One region of the Lelliottia sp. genome, then DNA from elsewhere that is predicted to be linked to it. Evidence: predicted binding sites of a transcription regulator. Region 1 holds the regulator's gene; the other holds the start of a gene.
The links. Region 1 encodes sigma-54, which starts transcription at its own class of promoters, with help from an activator protein. Its sites were predicted from a motif close to GTTGGCACANNTTTCGCTNT; they were not measured.
Positions count from the first base shown of each region.

Region 1 (7,804 bases):
ATAGCGTTTTAATCAGAATTTTTAATATGCTTCAGACGGTTGGAGAGAAGGTACAGCAAGATGAAAAAAGTGGGTGTAGTGCTGAGTGGGTGCGGCGTTTACGACGGTGCAGAGATCCACGAATCCGTTTTGACGCTGCTCGCGCTGGCTAAACAGGGCGCAGAAGCCGTTTGCTTTGCGCCGGATAAAAATCAGGTGGATGTGATTAACCATCTGTCTGGTGAACCAATGTCTGAAACGCGTAACGTGCTCATCGAAGCCGCCCGTATTGCCCGAGGCAATATCTTGCCGCTCGCGCAGGCGAATGCTGACGAACTAGATGCTCTGATCGTTCCCGGTGGGTTTGGCGCGGCAAAAAATTTGAGCACCTTCGCCAGCCAGGGGAGTGAGTGCCACGTCGATAGCGCGTTGCAAGCGTTGGCTCAACGCATGCATGCGTTGGGAAAACCGCTGGGCTTTATCTGCATCGCGCCCGCCATGCTGCCAAAGATATTTGATTTCCCGTTACGTTTGACCATTGGCACCGATATCGACACGGCGGAAGTGATCGAAGAGATGGGCGGTGAACATGTTCCTTGTCCGGTCAACGATATTGTTGTCGATGAAGACAATAAGATCGTGACCACGCCCGCTTACATGGTGGCGCAAAACATCGCAGAGGCCGCAACCGGTATTGATAAGCTGGTTGACCGTGTGTTGGTGCTGACCCAGTGAGTCAAAAACGTTCTCCTGTTGCATGGGCGAAGCGAATCTTCATTCGCGTGATGCTGGCGCTGGCCGTTTTCTGGGGCGGCGGCATCGCGTTGTTTAGCATTATGCCCGTGCCTTTTTCGGCGGTGATGGTGGAGCGTCAAGTCAGCGCATGGCTAACCGGTCATTTTGGTTATGTGGCGCATTCCGACTGGGTGAGCATGGACGAGATTTCGCCATGGATGGGGCTGGCGGTGATTGCGGCGGAAGATCAGAAATTCCCGGAACACTGGGGATTTGACGTTTCGGCAATCGAGAAGGCGCTGGCCCATAATGAGCGCAATGAGAAGCGCGTACGCGGCGCATCGACTCTTTCACAGCAGACGGCAAAAAATCTGTTTTTGTGGGATGGCCGAAGCTGGGTACGAAAAGGGCTGGAAGCCGGGTTGACGGTCGGGATGGAAACGGTCTGGAGTAAAAAACGCATCCTGACGGTGTACCTGAATATCGCCGAGTTTGGCGACGGGGTGTTTGGTGTCGAAGCCGCAGCACAGCGCTATTTCAATAAGCCCGCCAGTCGTCTGAGTCAGTCAGAGGCGGCGCTGCTGGCCGCAGTATTGCCAAACCCCATTATCTACAAAGCGAATGCGCCATCGGGATACGTCCGTAACCGCCAGGCGTGGATTATGCGCCAGATGCGTCAGCTTGGTGGGGAAGGGTTTATGACCAGAAATAAACTGTACTGAGTGAATCTCAAGCCCCTTGGATGCATGCAAGGGGCGAAGGGCAAAGGGCTTAATCAGTCCTCGTCAAAGCCTGAGTTAAACAGTGCAACGACCGCTTCCAGCGCCTCAACTTCTTGCGGTCCGGTGGCTTCGACTTCAATCTGGCGACCTTTGGCGGAATCGAGCATGAGTAACGCGATAACGCTGTTGGCTTCGGCTTCGGTGCCTTCGTCGTTACGCAACAACACTTCAGCGTCAAAACCCTGCATCAATTCAAACAATTTCATCGCTGGACGAGCGTGCATGCCCAGCTTGTTGGTGATCTCAACGGTATGTTTTACGGTCATGTTTTGCGTTTTTCCAGCGTGCGATGACGAGACTGAACGTTTTTCCCGCGTGAGCGGAAATAGTCGGCCAGCTGTTCAGCAATATACACCGAACGATGTTTACCGCCAGTACAACCAATGGCTACGGTCAGGTAGCTACGGTTGTTGGTTTCCAGCATAGGTAACCATAGCTCAAGGTAGCTTCGCGTCTGGTATATAAAATTGTGAACTTCTGTGTGTCTGTCGAGGAATGCCGCGACAGGCTTATCCAGACCGGTCATTGGACGCAGTTTAGGGTCCCAGTGCGGGTTGGGCAGGAAGCGCACGTCAAACACATAATCCGCATCAATAGGGATCCCGTGTTTGAAGCCAAACGATTCGAACACCATGGTGAGCTCACGCTCACGTTTGCCCAGCAAGCGGGTGCGCAGCATTTCGGCCAGTTCATGAACCGACATCTCGGAGGTGTCGACAATCAGATCGGCACGGGAACGCAGCGGCTCCAGCAAATCGCTCTCTTCGTCGATAGCGCTCTCAAGGGAGAGATTTTTGCTGGAAAGCGGATGCAAACGTCGGGTATCACTGTAGCGACGAATCAGCGTGTTGCGATCGGCATCCAGGAACAGCAATTGCGGAGTGAAGGTTTCTGGCAAGCTGCTCATCGCCTGCTCAAAGACTTCCGGCGATTCCGGCATATTACGGACGTCGATGCTGACGGCAGCAGAAATTTGTCTGTCAGCCAGCGTACGCGCCAGTTCTGGTAGCAGCACGACCGGAAGGTTATCGACGCAATAAAAACCCATATCTTCGAGCGCTCGAAGGGCCACGGATTTCCCCGAGCCCGAACGACCGCTGACGATCATCAGCACCATGTTCCGTTTCTCCTCGCGCCTGCAGATGTGGAGGCCATCTTGTGGTTACGCATCATCCTGATTGCCTTCCGCTTCGGTGATAATTTGATACAGTTCCTCATCACTTTGAGCTGCGCGCAGACGGCGGCAAATTGTTTTATCTGCCAGACGCTTGGCCACCAGCGAGAGCGTATGCAAATGGGTTTTGGTCTGGTCAGCAGGCACCAGCAGTGCGAAAAGCAGATCGACGGGCTGGTTATCGATCGCATCAAAAGCGATCGGCGTTTCCAGTTGGACAAAGACGCCCACGGCGCGCAGTGTGTCCTCCTCCAGCTTGCCATGCGGAATGGCAATACCATTGCCGATACCGGTACTGCCCATTTTTTCACGGGTCAGAATGGCCTCAAACACCACCTGAGGTGGCAGGCTTAACTGTTTTGCGGCCAGTTCACTGATGATTTCCAGAGCGCGTTTTTTGCTCTGGCAGTGAACGCCACTGCGGGTACATTCCTGGTTAAGGACATGACTTAATTGAAGACCGGAATCGTTGTTCATCATAATTTCACCTAAGCGCTAACTGTACAAATGGCCTGTTGTGTTTCACAACAGGCCGTCCTGCACCCGTTAACTGCTCGGACAATTAGTGTTGTTTCAGTTTATCTTTATGTTTATTAAGCTGTCGCGCAAGCTTGTCAATCAAGCCGTCGATAGCCGCGTACATGTCTTGCCCTTCCGCACTGGCATGGATTTCGCCCCCGTTTATGTGCAGGGTTGCGTCCGAGATATGAGTCACTTTCTCCACTTTCAACACAATGTAGACCTGATTGATCCTCTCGAAATACTGCTCCAGCTTGGCGAATTTTGTATTCAAAAAGTCGCGTAAAGCCTCAGTGATTTCGACATTGTGTCCTGTGATGTTGAGCTGCATAGTGTCTTCCTTATCGGTTGTGTCAAACCAGTTGTTTACGCTGGTTAGACGGCGGAATGGATAAAGACTCTCGATACTTCGCAACAGTACGACGTGCCACCATGATACCCTGATCGGACAGCATGGTGGTTAACTTACTGTCACTCAGTGGCTTCGCGGGGTTTTCCGCGGCGATCAACTTCTTCACCAGAGCACGAATTGCCGTCGACGAGGCTTCGCCGCCGCCTTCGGTATTCACATGACTGGAGAAGAAATACTTAAGCTCAAAAATACCACGTGGGCTGTGCAGATACTTCTGCGTGGTCACACGCGAAATGGTCGATTCGTGCATCTCAACGGCTTGAGCAATATCTGCCAAAACCATCGGTTTCATAAATTCTTCGCCCTGCTCAAAAAAGCCTTGCTGCTGTTCCACAATGCAGCGACTCACGCGTAGCAGCGTATCATTTCGGCTTTCGAGGCTTTTGATCAGCCATCGCGCTTCCTGAAGATTGCTACGAATATATTGATTGTCGGAGTCGTTCCGCGCACTGGTGCACATGGAAGCGTATTGCTGGTTGATTTGCAGGCGGGGAATGCTGTCGGAATTGAGTTCTACGGTCCAGAGACCGTTGTGCTTTCGGACCAGAACGTCAGGAATCACATATTCGGGTTCGCCGGTTTGGATCGATTGCCCCGGCCGGGGATCGAGCGACTGGATCAGATTTACCGCTTCTTTCAGTACATCTTCTTTGAGTCGCGTCACGCGCATCAGGCTGCGGAAATCATGATTCGCCAGCAAATCCAAATGTTCGCTGATAATTAGTCGCGCTTCGTCGAGTCTTGGCGTCTCTTTTGCAAACTGAGAAAGCTGGATCAGCAAACAGTCGCGCAGATCTTTTGCTGCGACGCCGATAGGGTCAAAGCGTTGAATGCGCTTGAGGACGGCTTCGATCTCGTCGAGTTCGATTTCGCTATCACCCATGCTTTCCAGAATTTCGTCCAGGGTCACCGTTAAATACCCGGTATCATCCACGGCATCGACAATGGAAGTGGCAATCGCGCGATCGGTTTCGGTGAAAGGGGTCAACTCCACCTGCCACATCAGGTAATCCTGTAGCGACTGCGTGGTTTCACCCTGATAAACCGGTAACTCATCATCCTGATAATCAGCGCGCGTTCCGGATGGGGTACCAGCGGTGTAAATTTCATCCCAGCTGGCATCTAGCGGTAACTCGTCAGGCATCTCTTTCTGCTCAAGGGCATCTGCCGTATCGAGCGTTTCGGTGTCCTGCTTTTCCTGGGTATCTACCTCTTCATGAAGATCGGTTTGCTCCAGCAGCGGATTACTGTCCAGCGCTTGCTGCAGTTCCTGCTGAAGTTCTAACGTTGACAGTTGCAACAGACGGATCGCCTGTTGTAACTGTGGCGTCATCGCCAACTGTTGGCTGAGCCTTAATTGCAAACCTTGCTTCATGTTCAGGGCGTTTTTCTCCGGTCCTGCGTAACTTAACCTCTACCCTATCAGAGTCTGAAGTCTTCCCCAAGGTACACGCGCTTAACATGTTCATCTTCGAGGATTTCGAGTGGCGTGCCGTGAGCAATCAAATGGCCCTGGCTGACGATATACGCACGCTCACAAACGGCCAGCGTTTCGCGCACGTTGTGGTCGGTAATCAGCACACCGAGACCGCTGTCGCGCAGATGTTCGATAATGCGTTTAATGTCGATAACGGAGATGGGGTCAACACCTGCAAATGGTTCATCCAGAAGGATAAATTTCGGATTGGCTGCCAGGGCGCGAGCAATTTCTACTCGGCGGCGTTCCCCCCCCGAAAGTGCCTGGCCGAGGCTGTCGCGCAGGTGTTCAATATGGAACTCTTCCATCAATTCGTTGGCGCGATCCTGACGCTGCTCAGCGGTCAAATCGTCACGGATTTGCAGGACGGCCATCAGATTGTCGAACACGCTAAGACGGCGGAAAATAGACGCTTCCTGCGGCAGATAGCCAATCCCGCGACGCGCGCGAGCGTGCAGCGGCAGCAGGCTAATGTCTTCATCATCAATGATGATGTTGCCCGCATCGCGCGGAACAATGCCAACCACCATGTAAAAGGTGGTGGTTTTACCAGCACCGTTAGGACCCAACAGGCCAACAATTTCGCCGGAGTTAACGGTCAGACTGACATCTTCCACGACGCGGCGGCCTTTGTAGGCTTTGGCGAGGTTTTTTGCAGTTAATGTTGCCATAACGAATTAGTTACTCTTTTTCTGTGCGGGAGCCTGGGTTTTCCCTTTGTCCTGCAGCTGAGACGGAACCAGTACGGTTGTCACGCGCTTACCTTTCTCGCTGGAAGCCTGCATTTTCTGCTCTTTCACCAGATAAGTGATCTTATCGCCAGTGATGTTGCTGTCCAACTGCTCCAGATACGCATTGCCGGTCAGGATGACAAGGTCCTTCGCCAGCTCATAGTGCATGTGCGAGGCGTGGCCTTTAACCGGCTTACCGTTATCCTGCATCTGATAGAACGTTGCCGGATTGCCGTAGCCATCAATAATTTCTTTGCCTTGTTCACCGCCAGGACGGGTGACAACCACTTTATCGGCATTGATTTTGATGGTGCCCTGCGTCATCACGACGTTGCCCGTGAAGGTCACAACGTTCCCCTGCATATCAAGTGACTGGGTGTCAGACTCGATATGAATAGGTTGCTCAGTATCTCCTGTCACCGCAAGGGCAGGGAGACTGGCGGCCAGCAGCGCGCTGGCGATAACAAAATTAAGGCTGAGTTTGTTTATTTTGAATTTCATATGAGGTTCTAACCTTTTCAATCAGCTCGGCGTTTTTGCTGCGTAAGTTCCCGCGCATTCTCAAACCGCTGGAATTAAATGTAGTGCCGTATAACGTCACCAGATCTTGCGACGTCACATCCTGGGTCACCAGGTTGATCTGCGCATTATCTGTCGTAATTTTGCGTAGTTGAGAGTCAGCGGTCAGGGCGTTCACTTCTACGTGACCGTACAGATAAAGCATACGGTCATTTGTCAATTTTGCTCTGTCAGATTTGATCGACCAGGTCGGCACCTTATTGGTGTCAAACGTGGTCATGACCGGCTGAGTAAACCACGAGATACCTTCATCGGAAAAATACTCAACGTGCTGGGCAATCAAGCGATAGTTCAGCGCACCTTCCGGGCTGTAAACCACCGTGTCGCTGTGATCGCTCTTATAGGTCGGATCGTTAGTGGCGACCACTTCTGCTGGCGCATCGTCATTGTCAGCGAGATTCACGCCAATCAATACCAACACGGCCAGTGAAAGCAGAATGATAACCCAACGTCTGGTTTTACTCATATCGATTGCCCTTTGGCCTCATCAAGCTTGCCCTGTGCCAGCAATAACAAATCGCACACCTCGCGAACGGCACCGCGCCCCCCGTTGATCCGGGTGACATAGTCCGCGCGCGGGATCAGCAGAGGATGTGCATCGGCGACGGCGATACTTAACCCCACTTCAGCCATCACCGGCCAGTCAATCAGGTCGTCCCCGACATAGGCCACATTCTCAGGTGCGATGGTCAGTTTCGCCAGTAAATCTCTGAAAGCGACCATTTTGTCAGACTGTCCCTGATACAGATGGGTGATGCCCAATGTCTCACAGCGATCTTCTACCAGTTTAGCCTTACGCCCGGTGATAATGGCAACTTCTATCCCGGATGTGAGCGCACAACGAATGCCGTAACCGTCGCGCACGTTAAATGCTTTCAGCTCTTCGCCGTTATTGCCCATAAAAATCAAGCCATCGGAAAGAACGCCATCTACATCCAGAATTAGCAGACGAATCTTTTCCGCCTGCGCCATCATTTGCGTGCTTACCGGACCATAACAGGTTGCAAGGGATGCACCCGCATTACTCATTGTCTTATCCTTTATTACACTACGCCTGCGCGCAGAAGATCATGCATATGTACCACACCCAGCAGTTGGTCGCCATCGGCAACCATGACCGCGGTAATATGACGGGACTGCATTAGGTTCAAAACGTCGACTGCCAGCGTGGCGGGACGGACCCTGATGCCGCCAGGCGTCATTACGTCAGCGATCCCCAGCGTGCGGACATCAACGCCCATATCGAACACGCGGCGTAAATCGCCATCCGTGAAGATCCCTTCGATGTTCATCTGGTCGTCGCAAATCACCGTCATGCCAAGATTTTTACGCGTAATTTCCAGCAAGGCGTCGCGCAGCGGGGCATCTTTACTGACGCGAGGGATCTCTGCGCCCGTATGCATAATATCATTTACC
Region 1 covers NZ_JAZQNX010000018.1:91,619-99,422, reverse strand. The annotation lists gene elbB (isoprenoid biosynthesis glyoxalase ElbB) at 61-714, shown strand; gene mtgA (monofunctional biosynthetic peptidoglycan transglycosylase) at 711-1,436, shown strand; gene npr (PTS phosphocarrier protein NPr) at 1,490-1,762, opposite strand; gene rapZ (RNase adapter RapZ) at 1,759-2,613, opposite strand; gene ptsN (PTS IIA-like nitrogen regulatory protein PtsN) at 2,659-3,150, opposite strand; gene hpf (ribosome hibernation promoting factor) at 3,233-3,520, opposite strand; gene rpoN (RNA polymerase factor sigma-54) at 3,543-4,976, opposite strand; gene lptB (LPS export ABC transporter ATP-binding protein) at 5,024-5,749, opposite strand; gene lptA (lipopolysaccharide ABC transporter substrate-binding protein LptA) at 5,756-6,310, opposite strand; gene lptC (LPS export ABC transporter periplasmic protein LptC) at 6,279-6,854, opposite strand; gene kdsC (3-deoxy-manno-octulosonate-8-phosphatase KdsC) at 6,851-7,417, opposite strand; gene kdsD (arabinose-5-phosphate isomerase KdsD) at 7,432-7,804, opposite strand, start outside.

Region 2 (7,804 bases), on a different contig from region 1:
TGGCCGTCACGTTAGCCAGCTGCACTGGGGCGGCGGTACGCCGACCTATCTGAATAAAGCACAAATCAGCCGCCTGATGGATCTGCTGCGGGCAAACTTCCGGTTCGATACTGATGCCGAAATTTCTATCGAAGTCGATCCGCGTGAAATTGAACTGGATGTCCTCGACCACCTCCGGGCTGAAGGCTTCAACCGTCTGAGTATGGGGGTCCAGGACTTCAACAAAGAGGTTCAGCGTCTGGTTAACCGCGAGCAGGATGAAGATTTTATTTTTGCTCTCCTGAACCATGCTCGCGAAATCGGTTTTACCTCAACCAATATTGACCTGATTTATGGCCTGCCGAAGCAGACGCCTGAAAGCTTTGCCTTCACCCTTAAACGTGTGGCAGAGCTGAATCCCGATCGCCTGAGTGTCTTTAACTATGCGCATCTGCCAACGCTGTTTGCGGCGCAACGTAAAATCAAAGATGCCGACCTGCCGTCTGCGCAGCAGAAGCTCGATATCCTGCAAGAAACCATCACGTCATTGACGGAAACTGGTTATCAGTTTATCGGTATGGATCACTTTGCCCGCCCGGATGATGAGCTGGCCATCGCCCAACGCGAAGGCGTGCTGCATCGTAATTTCCAGGGCTACACCACTCAGGGCGACAGCGATTTACTGGGCATGGGCGTATCCGCCATCAGCATGATCGGCGACTGCTACGCGCAAAACCAGAAAGAGCTGAAGCAGTATTATCAGCAGGTGGATGAAATCGGGAATGCGCTGTGGCGCGGGATTGCTTTAACGCGTGACGATTGTATTCGCCGCGACGTTATTAAGGCGCTTATCTGTAATTTCCGCCTCGATTTTGAGCCAGTAGAAGCGCAATGGGATCTTAACTTTGCGGATTATTTTGCCGAAGATTTAAAGCTGATCGCCCCGCTGGCGAAAGATGGGCTGGTGGATGTGACGGATAAAGCGATTCAGGTGACGCCGAAAGGGCGCTTATTAATTCGTAATATCTGCATGTGTTTTGACGCCTATCTCCGCCAGAAGGCAAGACTGCAGCAGTTCTCAAGAGTTATTTAAGCAATAAACCGGAGGCACAAGCCTCCGGTTTGAACTTAACTTATTCCATTCCTAACTCTTTCAGCTTACGCGTCAGGGTATTTCTCCCCCAACCCAGCAGTCGAGCCGCTTCCTGTTTGTGCCCTTGAGTGTGGCGAAGTGCGGTCGTCAGCAACGTACGCTCCATCTCTGGCTGTGCCTCTGACAATAAATTTTGATGACCGGAACGCAGCGCGCGATCCGCCCATTGCGCCAGAAGCGTCGCCCAGCTATCGGGCAATGACTGCCCGTTGCTGCTCTCTGGGGCCGTCGCTTCAAACAACTCACTCGGTAAATCCTGGATCAACACTTCCTGACCGGCAGCCATCACGGTGAGCCAGCGGCAGGTGTTTTCAAGCTGGCGCACGTTTCCGGGCCAGGCGAGACGAGTTAATGCAGCATCGGTCTCCGGATGCAGGAGTTTGGCTTCTACACCCAACTCGCGGGCAGCAACCTGCAAAAAGTGGCGTGCCAGACGGGGAATATCTTCACGGCGCTCGCGCAGCGGCGGCAGATGAACGCGGATAACGTTCAGGCGGTGGAACAAATCCTCACGGAATTTGCCTTCCTGAACGCGTTGCTCCAGATTCTGGTGCGTCGCGGCGATAATGCGCACATCCACTTTTACCGGGGCATACCCACCGACGCGATAGAACTGACCATCGGCCAGTACGCGCAGCAGGCGAGTCTGCACATCCATCGGCATATCACCGATTTCATCAAGGAACAGCGTCCCGCCATCGGCTTGCTCAAAGCGCCCCTGACGAACGGTGTTCGCGCCGGTAAAGGCCCCTTTCTCGTGGCCAAACAGTTCCGACTCGATCAAGTCTTTTGGAATCGCCGCCATATTCAGCGCGATAAACGGCGCTTTCGCACGCGGGCTGTGGCGGTGCAGGGCGTGAGCAACCAGCTCTTTACCTGTCCCGGACTCACCGTTAATCAAAACACTGATGGATGAGCGTGATAAACGCCCAATGATGCGAAACACGTCCTGCATGGCAGGCGCTTCGCCAATAATATCGGTCGTTGGCCCAAACACTGGCGCATTGCGCGGCTGTTGCTGTTCCTGATAATGACTGATCGCGCGCTCAACCAGCGCTACCGCTTCGTCGATATCAAACGGCTTGGGCAAATAATCAAACGCACCCTGCTGGTAAGCACTCACGGCCGCATCCAGATCGGAATGTGCGGTCATTATGATGACCGGCAACATTGGGTGGCGCTGCTTGATTTGCTTCAGTAACGCAAGCCCGTCCATTCCCGGCATGCGAATATCAGAAAGCAGCACGTCCGGGGTTTTGGTGATGAGCGCGTCAAGCACTTCGCTACCGCTTTCAAAGGTGGTGCAGTTTAATCCTGCTCCGGTAAGCGCGCGTTCGAGCACCCAGCGAATGGAACTATCATCATCGACTACCCAGACTATCCCTCGTTGCATCGTCGTCACCTTATTTTTTTATTGGCAGGTAAACCGAAAACTCGGTATGACCCGGCCAACTGGTAAATTCAATTTTGCCGGAGTGTTGATCGATCAAATTGCGGGCAATGGACAACCCAAGCCCGGTGCCGCCTTCACGGCCGCTCACCATCGGGTAGAAAAGCGTATCCTGAAGGTGCGATGGAATACCCGGCCCGTTGTCTTCAACGTCGATTCTCGCCGCCAGGCGATAGCGCACGCCGTGTAGTGTCAGCTGGAATGCCGTGCGGGTACGTAAAACAATTTCGCCGCCTTCGGGGCCTAACGCCTGAAGAGCATTGCGCACGATGTTCAGCAGAACTTGCTCAACCTGGTCGGGATCGTGCGGTAATTCCGGCAGGCTCGGATCGTAATCGCGAATCAGTTTGACGTTCGGTGGGAGTTCCATCGACACCAACTTCACGACCCGCTCCGCCACTTTATGAATACTTTCCGTTACGTGCATACCCGGCTGTTGCGGCCCAAGTAAACGGTCAACCAGATTGCGCAGGCGATCGGCCTGCTCAATGATGACGTTGGTATATTCCGCCAGCGCAGGGTCTGGCAGCGCCTTGGTCAATAGCTGTGCTGCACCGCGTAAACCGCCTAATGGGTTTTTGATTTCATGGGCAAGGCCTCTCACCAGATCGCGTGCAGCAATCTGCTGTGCATGCTGAAGCTGTTCCTGGCTGAGCCGACGCAGATTATCCATCGGCGCCATTTCCAGTAAAATCAGGCCGTCCGGCAAGCGTTGCGCCGTTAACGAGAGAATATGCGAGCGTCCGTCGATAACCAGGGTCACTTCGTTGTCGGTAAACCCCTGACCGGCAGCCAAACTTTCCTGCATCAACGCGATATTCAGTGAAAAATAACTCAACAGTTCCGGTAAAGGTGTGCCGAATAATTTGCGTGAGCTTTGGGCGAGCAACTGCTGCGCCGCAGGGTTGGCGTAATGGACCGCCAGCTCATCATCGACAAGTAAGATACTGTTGATTAAAGAATTGAGGATCTGCCCAGCATCGGGCAGCGCGCCAGTTGCCATTCAGCAGTCTCCTGGAGTGGGTGCACTAATTTAGTGCAGTATAGCTTTTTCGTCGTGAAAAGCGCGTCAGATCAGTCTGTTGGTGGAGAAAAAAGCCCATCCGAAGATGGGCTGAAAGTTTCCACGGCAACAAAAATCTTCTCGCGTCTTTCTCGCCACCACTGCGTTGGCTGTCTTCGTTCTCCCCGGTCACATAGCTGTCTGTGCTCCCGGGGGTTCACTTAGCTGCCGCCTTGCTGCGACAAGAAATCCGCCGAATAGGGTTTTCTTTAATGCTTACTTAAACGCTGTAGTACAGCTCGAACTCAACCGGGTGCGGAGTCATGCGTACGCGGTCGTTCTCTTCGATACGCAGGCCGATGTAAGCATCGATTGCATCGTCAGTGAACACACCACCCGCCGTCAGGAACTCACGGTCAGCGTCCAGCGCGTTCAGTGCTTCTTCCAGAGAGCCCGCAACCTGTGGGATCTCTTTCGCTTCTTCCGGCGGCAGGTCATACAGGTTTTTATCCATGGCTTCGCCTGGATGGATCTTGTTCTTAATGCCGTCCAGACCCGCCATCAGCAGTGCTGCGAAGCACAGGTATGGGTTAGCGGCTGGGTCCGGGAAGCGCACTTCGATACGACGTGCTTTCGGAGATGCCACAACAGGGATACGGATAGAAGCAGAACGGTTACGCGCGGAGTAAGCCAGCATAACAGGGGCTTCATAACCTGGGACCAGACGCTTGTAGGAGTTGGTCGTTGGGTTTGCCAGGGCGTTGATCGCTTTAGCGTGCTTGATAACACCGCCGATGTAGAACAGCGCTTGCTCAGACAGACCCGCATATTTGTCACCAGAGAACAGGTTTACGCCGTTCTTGGACAGGGACATGTGGCAGTGCATACCGGAACCGTTGTCGCCAAACATTGGTTTTGGCATAAAGGTCGCAGTTTTGCCGAAGCGGTGAGCAACGTTGTGCACCACATATTTGTAGATCTGAATTTCATCCGCTTTTTTGGTCATGGTGTTAAAGCGGGTCGCGATTTCGTTCTGGCCCGCTGTCGCCACTTCGTGGTGGTGAGCTTCAACTACCAGGCCCATCTCTTCCATGATCAGACACATAGTAGAACGGATGTCCTGTGAAGAATCGACCGGAGGAACCGGGAAGTAACCGCCTTTCACGCCAGGACGGTGACCTTTGTTACCGCCTTCGTATTTAGTGGAGGAGTTCCATGCGCCTTCGATATCATCGATAGCCACGTGGGAACCGGAAATAGACGCACCAAAACGAATGTCGTCGAACAGGAAGAATTCAGGCTCTGGCCCAAACAGAACGGTGTCTGCAATGCCAGTAGAGCGCAGGTACTCTTCAGCGCGTTTAGCGATAGAGCGTGGGTCGCGATCGTAGCCCTGCAGCGTGCCTGGCTCAAGAATGTCGCAACGGATAATCAGGGTAGACTCTTCGTAGAACGGGTCAATGAGCGCAGTCGTTGAATCTGGCATCAGCACCATGTCGGATTCGTTAATGCCTTTCCAGCCACCGATAGAGGAGCCGTCAAACATTTTGCCTTCTTCGAAGAATTCGGCATTTACCTGGTGAGCAGGAATTGTGACGTGCTGTTCTTTGCCTTTGGTATCGGTGAAGCGCAGATCAACAAACTTCACTTCATGTTCGTTCAGCATCGTCAAAACGTGTTCAGCGGACATACTTAACTCTCCCGGATTGGTCATTGTCGTCGTGGTAACGAGGTCTTCAATTCTGTGTAAGGCTGGCGTTGTCGCCATCTTTTTGCCGTATTTTTATAAAGCGAAATCTGTGCCAACTTTCAAATTACCCCCAAAAGGCGCTATCATGCACACCATAGTGCAAACGACCTGCACCACGAACGTCACATTGCACCATTATAGTGCTTCGATGTGAACATTGAGCACCATAATGGTGCGATTTCCGTTAAAGTGCACTTTTTACGCTGCGTGAAAGCGATCACAAAGCAACTCTGCAATACTTGTTTGCGGAGGATGTTTGTGATCCTGTTTAGTCCTGCGATTAATCCGTGTACAATAACGCGCTATTTCTAAATGCCTGAGGCAAAGTTGTGATCGAAAATCTGCGTAATATCGCCATCATCGCGCACGTCGACCATGGTAAAACTACCCTGGTTGACAAGCTGCTACAGCAATCCGGTACGTTCAGCAATGATCGTGCGGAAGCCACCGAACGCGTGATGGACTCCAACGATTTGGAGAAAGAGCGTGGGATTACCATCCTCGCTAAAAACACCGCTATCAAATGGAATGACTACCGTATCAACATCGTTGATACCCCAGGGCACGCCGACTTCGGTGGCGAAGTTGAACGTGTAATGTCCATGGTAGACTCCGTTCTGCTGGTCGTTGACGCAATGGATGGCCCAATGCCGCAGACGCGCTTCGTAACCAAAAAGGCATTTGCCCATGGTTTGAAGCCAATCGTGGTTATCAACAAAGTTGACCGTCCTGGCGCGCGTCCTGACTGGGTTGTGGATCAGGTCTTCGACCTGTTCGTAAACCTGGATGCAAGCGACGAGCAACTCGACTTCCCAATCATCTATGCATCAGCATTGATGGGTATCGCGGGCAACGAACACACTGATATGGCGGAAGACATGACCCCGCTGTACCAGGCTATCGTTGACCACGTTAAAGCACCGAGCGTTGATCTTGACGGTCCGTTCCAGATGCAAATCTCCCAGCTGGATTACAACAACTACGTTGGCGTAATCGGCATCGGTCGTATCAAACGTGGCCGTGTGAAACCTAACCAGCAGATCACACTGATCGACAGCGAAGGTAAAACACGTAACGGTAAAGTCGGTAAAGTACTGACTCACCTCGGTCTGGAGCGTATTGAATCCACCGAAGCTGAAGCGGGCGATATCATCGCGATCACCGGTCTGGGCGAACTGAACATCTCCGACACCCTTTGCGATCCGCAAAATGTCGAAGCGCTGCCAGCGCTGTCTGTTGATGAACCAACAGTAACCATGTTCTTCAACGTCAACACCTCTCCGTTCTGTGGCAAAGAAGGTAAATATGTTACCTCTCGTCAGATTCTTGACCGCCTGAACAAAGAGCTGGTGCACAACGTGGCACTGCGTGTTGAAGAAACCGAAGATGCGGACGCGTTCCGTGTATCCGGTCGTGGTGAGCTGCACCTGTCCGTTCTTATCGAAAACATGCGTCGTGAAGGCTTCGAACTGGCTGTGTCCCGTCCGAAAGTTATCAACCGTATGATCGATGGCCGTATGCAAGAGCCGTTCGAGAACGTGACGCTGGACATCGAAGAACAGCACCAGGGTTCTGTGATGCAGGCAATGGGCGAGCGTAAGGGCGATGTCAAAGACATGATCCCTGACGGCAAAGGCCGTATTCGTCTGGATTACCTGATCCCGGCACGTGGCCTGATCGGCTTCCGTACCGAGTTCATGACCATGACGTCTGGTACTGGTCTGCTGTACTCCACGTTCAGCCACTACGATGACGTTAAACCGGGTGAAATCGGCCAGCGCCAGAACGGCGTGCTGATCTCTAACGGCCAGGGTAAAGCAGTTGCGTTCGCACTGTTCAGCCTGCAGGATCGCGGTAAGCTGTTCCTGGGTCACGGTGCAGAAGTTTACGAAGGCCAGATCATCGGTATTCACAGTCGTTCTAACGACCTGACTGTAAACTGCCTGACCGGTAAGAAACTGACCAACATGCGTGCTTCCGGTACTGACGAAGCGACCACGCTGGTTCCAGCACTGAAAATGTCTCTTGAGCAGGCTCTGGAATTTATCGATGACGACGAACTGGTAGAAGTTACCCCTACCTCCGTACGTATCCGTAAACGTCACCTGACTGAGAACGACCGTAAACGTGCGGGCCGTGGCAGCAAAGACTAATACGACGCCTGTAACGACGCCGTATACCGGGTGGGCGTAATCCTCGCCCGGAACGTAAAAAGCCGCTGATTTCAGCGGCTTTTTTATTAGAACGAATAGCGCAACCCCAGGCGAATTCGGTACTGCTCGCGGTTGTAATCATTCCATCTGTCCAGCCACTGAAGTTCCAGATACGGCATCCAGTTCCGGTCAATTTTATAGCTAAACTTGTTGGTAATTTCCCAGTGATGATCCTTACCGTTTTTACTGTGGTAATCATTCACCCGTTGGAAAAAATGCGGCTCAAAGGTATAAAACAACGAATCGGTTAATTTGA
Region 2 covers NZ_JAZQNX010000032.1:9,404-17,207, forward strand. The annotation lists gene hemN (oxygen-independent coproporphyrinogen III oxidase) at 1-1,072, shown strand, start outside; gene glnG (nitrogen regulation protein NR(I)) at 1,113-2,525, opposite strand; gene glnL (nitrogen regulation protein NR(II)) at 2,536-3,585, opposite strand; gene glnA (glutamate--ammonia ligase) at 3,866-5,275, opposite strand; gene typA (ribosome-dependent GTPase TypA) at 5,665-7,488, shown strand; gene ompL (porin OmpL) at 7,575-7,804, opposite strand, start outside.
Region 2: a site for sigma-54 is predicted at 5,373-5,392, ahead of glnA (glutamate--ammonia ligase). Genes of this name have one in related genera too.